Regions from separate parts of the Enterobacter dykesii genome, predicted to be linked through region 1. Evidence: predicted binding sites of a transcription regulator. Region 1 holds the regulator's gene; the other holds the start of a gene.

Region 1 (3,852 bases):
GAGGCGAGAACGCGTCAGGCAGGTTGCTCATGGCCTGTTCGAAGATCTCTGGCGATTCAGGCATGTTACGAACGTCGATACTGACGGCGGCAGAGGTTTGTCTCTCCGCCAGCGTGCGGGCCAGGTCGGGCAACAACACGACCGGCAGATTATCGACGCAGTAAAAACCCATGTCTTCCAGGGCGCGCAGAGCAACGGATTTCCCCGACCCTGAACGGCCACTGACAATCATCAGCACCATGTTCCGTTTCTCCTCAGGACAACAGATGTGAAGGCCATCTCCTGGTTATGCATCATCCTGATTGCCTTCTGCTTCAGTGATAATTTGATAGAGCTCTTCATCACTTTGAGCCGAGCGCAGTCGACGGCAAATAGTTTTATCGGCCAGACGCTTGGCGACCAGCGACAGCGTATGCAGATGGGTTTTCGTCTGATCGGCAGGCACCAGCAGCGCGAAGAGGAGATCGACGGGCTGGTTATCAATGGCATCGAAGGCGATGGGCGTTTCAAGCTGCACAAACACACCAACGGCACGCAGGGTATCCTCTTCCAGTTTGCCATGCGGGATCGCGATGCCGTTGCCGATACCGGTACTGCCCATTTTTTCACGGGTCAGAATCGCTTCGAACACCACCTGCGGCGGCAGGCCCAGCTGTTTGGCAGCCAGTTCACTGATGATCTCCAGCGCACGTTTTTTGCTCTGGCAGTGAACCGCACTGCGGGTACATTCCTGGTTAAGGACATTGCTCAGTTGAAGAGCGGAATCGTTGTTCATCATAATTTCACCTAAGCGCTAACTGTACAAATGGCCTGTTGTGTTTCACAACAGGCCTTCCTGCACCCGTTAACTGCCCGGACAATTAGTGTTGTTTCAGTTTATCTTTATGTTTATTAAGCTGTCGTGCAAGCTTATCAATCAAGCCGTCGATAGCAGCGTACATGTCTTGCCCTTCCGCACTGGCATGCAGTTCACCCCCGTTAACATGCAGGGTGGCATCCGAGATATGAGTCACTTTCTCCACTTTCAACACAATATAGACCTGATTGATCCTTTCGAAATACTGCTCGAGTTTTGCAAACTTCGCGTTAACGAAGTCGCGTAAAGCCTCAGTAATTTCGACGTTTTGTCCAGTGATGTTGAGCTGCATAGTGTCTTCCTTATCGGTTGTGTCAGACCAGCTGTTTACGCTGGTTGGACGGCGGAATGGATAAAGACTCTCGATACTTCGCAACAGTACGACGTGCCACCATAATACCCTGATCGGACAGCATGGTGGTTAACTTACTGTCGCTTAGTGGCTTCGCGGGGTTCTCCGCGGCGATCAACTTCTTCACCAGGGCACGAATGGCCGTTGACGACGCTTCGCCGCCGCCCTCGGTATTCACATGGCTGGAGAAGAAATACTTAAGCTCAAATATACCGCGTGGACTGTGCAGATACTTCTGCGTGGTGACACGGGAAATGGTTGATTCATGCATCTCGACGGCCTGGGCGATATCCGCCAGTACCATCGGTTTCATATACTCTTCGCCCTGCTCAAAGAACGCCTGCTGCTGTTCGACAATACAGCGGCTGACGCGCAGCAGCGTATCATTTCGGCTCTCCAGACTTTTGATCAGCCATCGCGCTTCCTGAAGATTGCTGCGAATATATTGATTGTCGGAGTCGTTACGCGCGCTGGTGCACATGGAGGCATACTGCTGGTTGATTTGCAGACGAGGGATGCTGTCTGAATTCAGTTCAACGACCCAGCGGTCATTGTGTTTTCTGACCAGCACGTCCGGGATCACGTACTCGGGTTCGCTGGTCTGGATCGACTGTCCCGGGCGCGGATCGAGCGACTGGATCAGATTCACCGCTTCTTTCAGCACCTCTTCCTTCAGGCGCGTGACGCGCATCAGGCTGCGGAAATCGTGGTTGGCCAACAGATCCAGATGATCGCTGATGATTAAGCGCGCCTCGTCGAGCCATGGCGTCTCTTTGCTGAACTGAGAAAGCTGGATCAGCAGGCAGTCGCGCAGATCTTTTGCGGCTACGCCTACCGGATCGAAACGCTGGATGCGCTTCAGAACGGCTTCAACTTCCTCAAGCTCAATCTCGTCGTCGCCCATGCTTTCCAGGATATCGTCCAGCGTGACGGTCAAATAGCCGGTGTCGTCAACGGCATCGACAATTGAGGTGGCAATCGCGCGGTCGGTATCGGAGAAGGGGGTAAGTTCCACCTGCCACATCAGGTAATCCTGCAGCGACTGGGTGGTCTCTCCCTGATAGACCGGTAGCTCATCATCCTGGTAGTCTGCACGCGTACCGGAAGGGGTTCCGGCGGTGTAGATTTCATCCCAGCTGGCATCCAGCGGAAGCTCGTCGGGCATCTCTTTTTGTTCGAGTGCATCCGCGGTGTCGAGCGCTTCTGTATCCTGTGACTGCTGAGCGTCTACCTCGTCATGAAGATCGGTTTGTTCCAGCAGGGGGTTGCTGTCCAGCGCCTGCTGGAGCTCCTGCTGAAGTTCTAACGTGGACAGTTGCAACAGGCGAATTGCCTGCTGTAGCTGCGGCGTCATTGCCAGTTGTTGGCTGAGCCTTAATTGCAAACCTTGCTTCATGTTCAGAGCTTTTTTCTCCGGTTCGGCGTTACGTTACCTCTACCCTATCAGAGTCTGAAGTCTTCCCCAAGATAGACGCGCTTAACATGATCGTCTTCGAGGATCTGCTGCGGCGTACCGTGGGCGATCAGATTGCCCTGGCTCACAATATACGCGCGTTCACACACGGCCAGCGTTTCACGAACGTTGTGGTCGGTGATCAGTACGCCAAGCCCGCTGTCACGCAGGTGTTCAATGATGCGTTTAATGTCGATAACCGAGATCGGGTCAACGCCCGCAAACGGTTCATCCAGAAGGATAAATTTCGGGTTTGCAGCCAGCGCACGCGCAATCTCAACACGACGGCGTTCACCCCCGGAGAGGGCCTGACCGAGGCTGTCGCGCAGATGCTCAATGTGGAACTCTTCCATCAACTCGTTGGCACGATCCTGACGCTGTTCGCTGGTCAGATCGTTACGAATTTCCAGGACCGCCATCAGGTTATCGTAAACGCTAAGGCGACGGAAAATGGAGGCTTCCTGCGGCAGGTAGCCGATCCCGCGACGCGCGCGCGCGTGCAGAGGCAGAAGGCTGATGTCTTCATCGTCAATGATAATGTTGCCGGCATCGCGCGGCACAATGCCAACGACCATGTAGAAAGTGGTGGTTTTACCCGCACCGTTAGGGCCAAGCAGCCCCACGATTTCGCCGGAGTTGACGGTCAGACTGACATCTTCTACGACACGGCGGCCCTTGTAGGCCTTCGCGAGATTTTTTGCAGTTAATGTTGCCATAACGAATTAGTTACTCTTCTTCTGTGCCGGGGCCTGGCCTTTGCCTTTGTCCTGCAGCTGCGACGGAACCAGGACGGTCGTGACGCGTTTGCCTTTCTCGCTGGAGGCCTGCATTTTTTGCTCTTTCACCAGATAGGTGATCTGGTCGCCGGTAATGTTGCTGTCCAGCTGTTCCAGATACGCGTTTCCGGTCAGGATGACCAGGTCCTTCGCCAGCTCATAGTGCATATGCGAGGCGCGGCCTTTCACCGGCTTGCCGTTGTCCTGCATCTGGTAGAAGGTGGCCGGGTTGCCGTAACCATCAATGATCTCTTTGCCCTGCTCGCCACCCGGACGGGTCACGACCACTTTGTCGGCGTTAATTTTGATGGTGCCCTGAGTCATGACGACGTTACCCGTGAAGGTGACGACGTTGCCCTGCATATCGAGCGACTGGGTATCAGACTCGATATGGATCGGTTGGTCGGTATCGCCC
Region 2 (3,852 bases), 1.2 Mb from region 1:
ACTATCTCTGGTAGGTAAATCCGGCGAAGGTCTTTACTTTATTGATAAAGAACTTTCCACGCTAGATACTCAAAATTAATTTCTACGCGGTGCCGGTTTCCGGCACCGCGTTAATTTATCTTCCCTCCCCGCATCGAAATACCCATTTTATTCCCTGTACGCCCTGTTTACGTCACGCCTGAGCGTCGCCCCACGTGATAGAATTGCCGGCAGCGCAATGCGTAAACTTTTAATTACACTACTTGTAACGGTGATTTGACGAGTTACGGCTTTTCCCTTACTCTGCGCCGCAGATTTTGTCGCGGTTAAGAAGCGTTGTAGAGGAAAGCGTGAAAAACAGAACCCTGGGAAGTATTTTTATCGTCGCCGGAACGACAATTGGCGCAGGAATGCTGGCAATGCCCCTGGCAGCCGCGGGCGTGGGATTTGGCATGACCCTGCTGCTGCTGGGCACGCTTTGGGCACTAATGTGCTACACCGCCCTGCTGCTGCTTGAGGTTTACCAGCACGTGCCCGCCGACACCGGTCTGGGTTCGCTGGCGGCGCGCTATCTGGGACGCTATGGCCAGTGGATAACCGGCTTTAGCATGATGTTTCTGATGTACGCCCTGACCGCCGCCTATATCAGCGGTGCCGGAGAGCTCATCGCCTCCAGCGTCAACGACTGGTTTGGCTCTGACATTACCCCTGCGACGGGCGCTATCTTCTTTGCGCTCATCGGCGGCGGCGTGGTCTGCGTGGGGACATCGCTGGTCGATCTGTTTAACCGCTTTCTGTTCAGCGCCAAAATTCTCTTCCTGATTATCATGCTGGTGCTGCTGGCGCCGCACGTGCACAAGGTCAACCTGCTGACGCTGCCGCTGGAAAAAGGGCTGGCGCTTTCCGCGATCCCGGTCATTTTCACCTCGTTTGGCTTCCACGGCAGCGTGCCGAGCATCGTCAGCTATATGAACGGCGATATCCGCAAGCTGCGCCGCGTCTTTGTTATCGGCAGTGCCATTCCGCTGATCGCCTATATTTTCTGGCAGCTGGTGACGCTGGGCAGCATTGACTCCTCAACCTTTATTGGGCTGATGGCGCAACATGCTGGCCTGAACGGTTTTTTACTGGCGCTGCGCGAAGTCGTCACCTCCCCGCACGTGGAGCTGGCGGTACACCTGTTTGCCGACCTGGCGCTGGCAACCTCGTTCCTGGGCGTGGCGCTCGGCCTGTTTGATTACCTGGCCGACCTGTTCCAGCGTCGCAATACCGCGGCCGGACGGTTGCAGACGGGGGCCATCACCTTCCTGCCGCCGCTCGCTTTTGCGCTGTTTTATCCACGCGGGTTTGTGATGGCGCTGGGGTATGCGGGGGTAGCGCTCTCTATCCTGGCCCTGCTGCTCCCTTCCCTGCTGGCGTGGAAAAGCCGCCAGCAGCATCCTCAGCAAGGGTATCGCGTGGCGGGAGGAAAACCGCTGCTGTGCGTGGTGTTTTGCTGTGGTGTGGTGATTATTCTGGTGCAAGTGTTGATTGCAGCCGGGATGCTGCCGGAAGTGGGATAAATAAAAAAGGGGCTATCATCAGCCCCTTTTTTATTAGTGCAAACAGCAGCTCTTAAACTTCTTCCCGCTGCCGCAAGGACACGGATCGTTACGCCCGACCTTCGTGCCGTTCACCGTCGGCTTCTTCGCTTCCGGCTGCTGCGGGTTGTTTACCCAGTAGTTATACAGGCGCAGCGCCGCAGGCTGGATGCTTTCGATGCTGGAGATGTACTCCTCTTCGGACAGTTCATCAAGCTTCTCGCTGTTCTCTTCCGTCCCGTGCAGGGCAATCACGTCAAGATCGGCCTTCAGGGCTTCCGGCAAGGTTGACCAGTCCGTCAGCGCCACGCCGCGCATATAGCCATAGCACCACTCTTCCACCACGGTATAGCTCTCACCGTCCACGTCGTTATAACCGAACATCGGTTCAAACTGATCCGGGTACTCGCTCAGGCGCTCGGCAATATCGTTCATGTGCTTAAAGCAGAGATCGATAAAACGGTTCATCTCACGATCGTTTTTCCAGCGCGGAATGTACTTCTCGCCACCCCACACCGCCACCAGCCAGGCATCTGGCTCAACGACAACAGGACCGGAAAGCACTGCGGTAAGCATGCCGTCCAGTTCGGACACGTCAATCACGGACGCGTCGTCATGACCGTAAGACATTAACGTCTCTTCAAGCCACGCCATTTCGCTTTCATTCAATGGGCCTTCAGTCATCGCTGATACTCCTGCAAAAAAGGAAACGATCCTAACACATATCTCACGCCTCTCCGGGCTGAAGTTTAGGTCTTTATTGCTGCAAAAACGTGCAAATCGTGACCTTTGCACAACTTATGGGCTTTATTGTTAACGATATGTGATCTCCGCTGTAATTTCTTCTCCTCCCCTAAGGCGGCATAACGCGGCGCTCTATACTCAAACATGTCGCAAGCTCGTCAATGGGTTAACCATTCTGGCAACGTTTTTGCTTAACGTTCTTCGTGCGCCTCTGTGCAGGGAAATCTCGCCGTAATATGCAGGATGCCGTCTGTATCTTGTTCGTTTAGTGCATTTTGTTCTTGCTCGTGTTTCGGATTGGCTGCGCCGTCGGGCGTTCGGGTTTACGCCGTGGTGCAAAAACCTCTTTGCTAAGGAACATAATAATGTCGCTGAAATTAATCAGAACTCCTCTTTCTCTTGTGTTGGCCGGTTGCCTGGTGACGGCGTTTTCCGCCCGGGCAGATATTGTGATTGGCGTGGCCGGGCCGTTTACGGGTCCCAATGCGACCTATGGCGATCAGTACTGGCATGGCGCAACGCAGGCCGCTGAAGACATTAATGCCGCAGGCGGCATTAACGGCGAGAAGATCAAACTGGTTCAGGGGGATGACGCCTGCGAGCCCAAGCAGGCCGTCGCCGTCGCAAACCGTTTAGTTGACCAGGATAAAGTCAACGCCGTGGTCGGCCATTTCTGCTCCTCTTCCACCATGCCCGCCTCCGAGGTGTACAGCGACGCGGGCATTATCGCCATCACCCCAGGCTCGACTAACCCGCTGATCACCGAACGCGGCATGAGCGACATGTTCCGCATGTGCGGCCGCGATGACCAGCAGGGTCAGGTGGCCAGCGACTTCATCATCGACAAGCTAAAAGCCAAACGCGTGGTCATCATTCACGATAAAGACACCTATGGTCAGGGTCTGGCTGACGCCACCAAAGCGGCGCTGGCGAAGCGCGGGGTTCAGGATGTGATGTACGAGGGGTTATCCCGCGGTGAAAAAGACTTTAACGCGCTGGTGACCAAGATCGGCGCGCAAAAACCGGACGTCGTATTCTTCGGTGGCTGTCACCCGGAAGCCGGCCCGCTGGTTCGCCAGATGCGTGAACAGGGCGTGCAGGCGAAATTCTTCTCCGGCGACTGTATTGTCAACGAGGAGATGGTGACCGCCGCGGGTGGCCCGCAATACACCAACGGCATTTACATGACCTTCGGTAAAGATCCACGCCTTATTCCGGACGGTAAAGCGGTTATCGAGAAATTCCGCGCCGGTAAATTCGAGCCGGAAGGTTACACCCTTTACTCCTATGCCTCCGTCCAGGCCATAGCCGCGGCCTTCAAGGCCACCGGCGGCAAGGACTCTGCCAAAGCCAGCGAGTGGCTGAAAGCCAATTCCGTCGACACGGTGATGGGCAAAAAAGCCTGGGACAGCAAAGGCGATCTGAAAGTGTCTGACTACGTGGTTTACCAGTGGGACGACAAAGGAAAATATAAGGAAGTGCAGTAACGGGACGGAGTCACGCTCAACGTCGGCGGGTTTGCCCGCCGGCGCGTAATAAACATCAGGCT

Evidence for each region. The regulator sigma-54, encoded in region 1, starts transcription at its own class of promoters, with help from an activator protein. The targets are predictions, from matches to a motif close to GTTGGCACANNTTTCGCTNT.
Region 2: F0320_RS13415 (branched-chain amino acid ABC transporter substrate-binding protein) is a predicted target of sigma-54. The motif match lies at 2,478-2,497, and genes of this name have one in related genera.

The regions. Positions count from the first base shown of each region.
Region 1 is NZ_CP126604.1:4,015,331-4,019,182, reverse strand. Features, by position in the region: gene rapZ (RNase adapter RapZ) at 1-241, opposite strand, end outside; gene ptsN (PTS IIA-like nitrogen regulatory protein PtsN) at 287-778, opposite strand; gene hpf (ribosome hibernation promoting factor) at 861-1,148, opposite strand; gene rpoN (RNA polymerase factor sigma-54) at 1,171-2,604, opposite strand; gene lptB (LPS export ABC transporter ATP-binding protein) at 2,652-3,377, opposite strand; gene lptA (lipopolysaccharide ABC transporter substrate-binding protein LptA) at 3,384-3,852, opposite strand, start outside.
Region 2 is NZ_CP126604.1:2,790,735-2,794,586, forward strand. Features, by position in the region: gene ftnA (non-heme ferritin) at 1-79, shown strand, start outside; gene tyrP (tyrosine transporter TyrP) at 330-1,541, shown strand; gene F0320_RS13410 (YecA family protein) at 1,575-2,243, opposite strand; gene F0320_RS13415 (branched-chain amino acid ABC transporter substrate-binding protein) at 2,669-3,790, shown strand.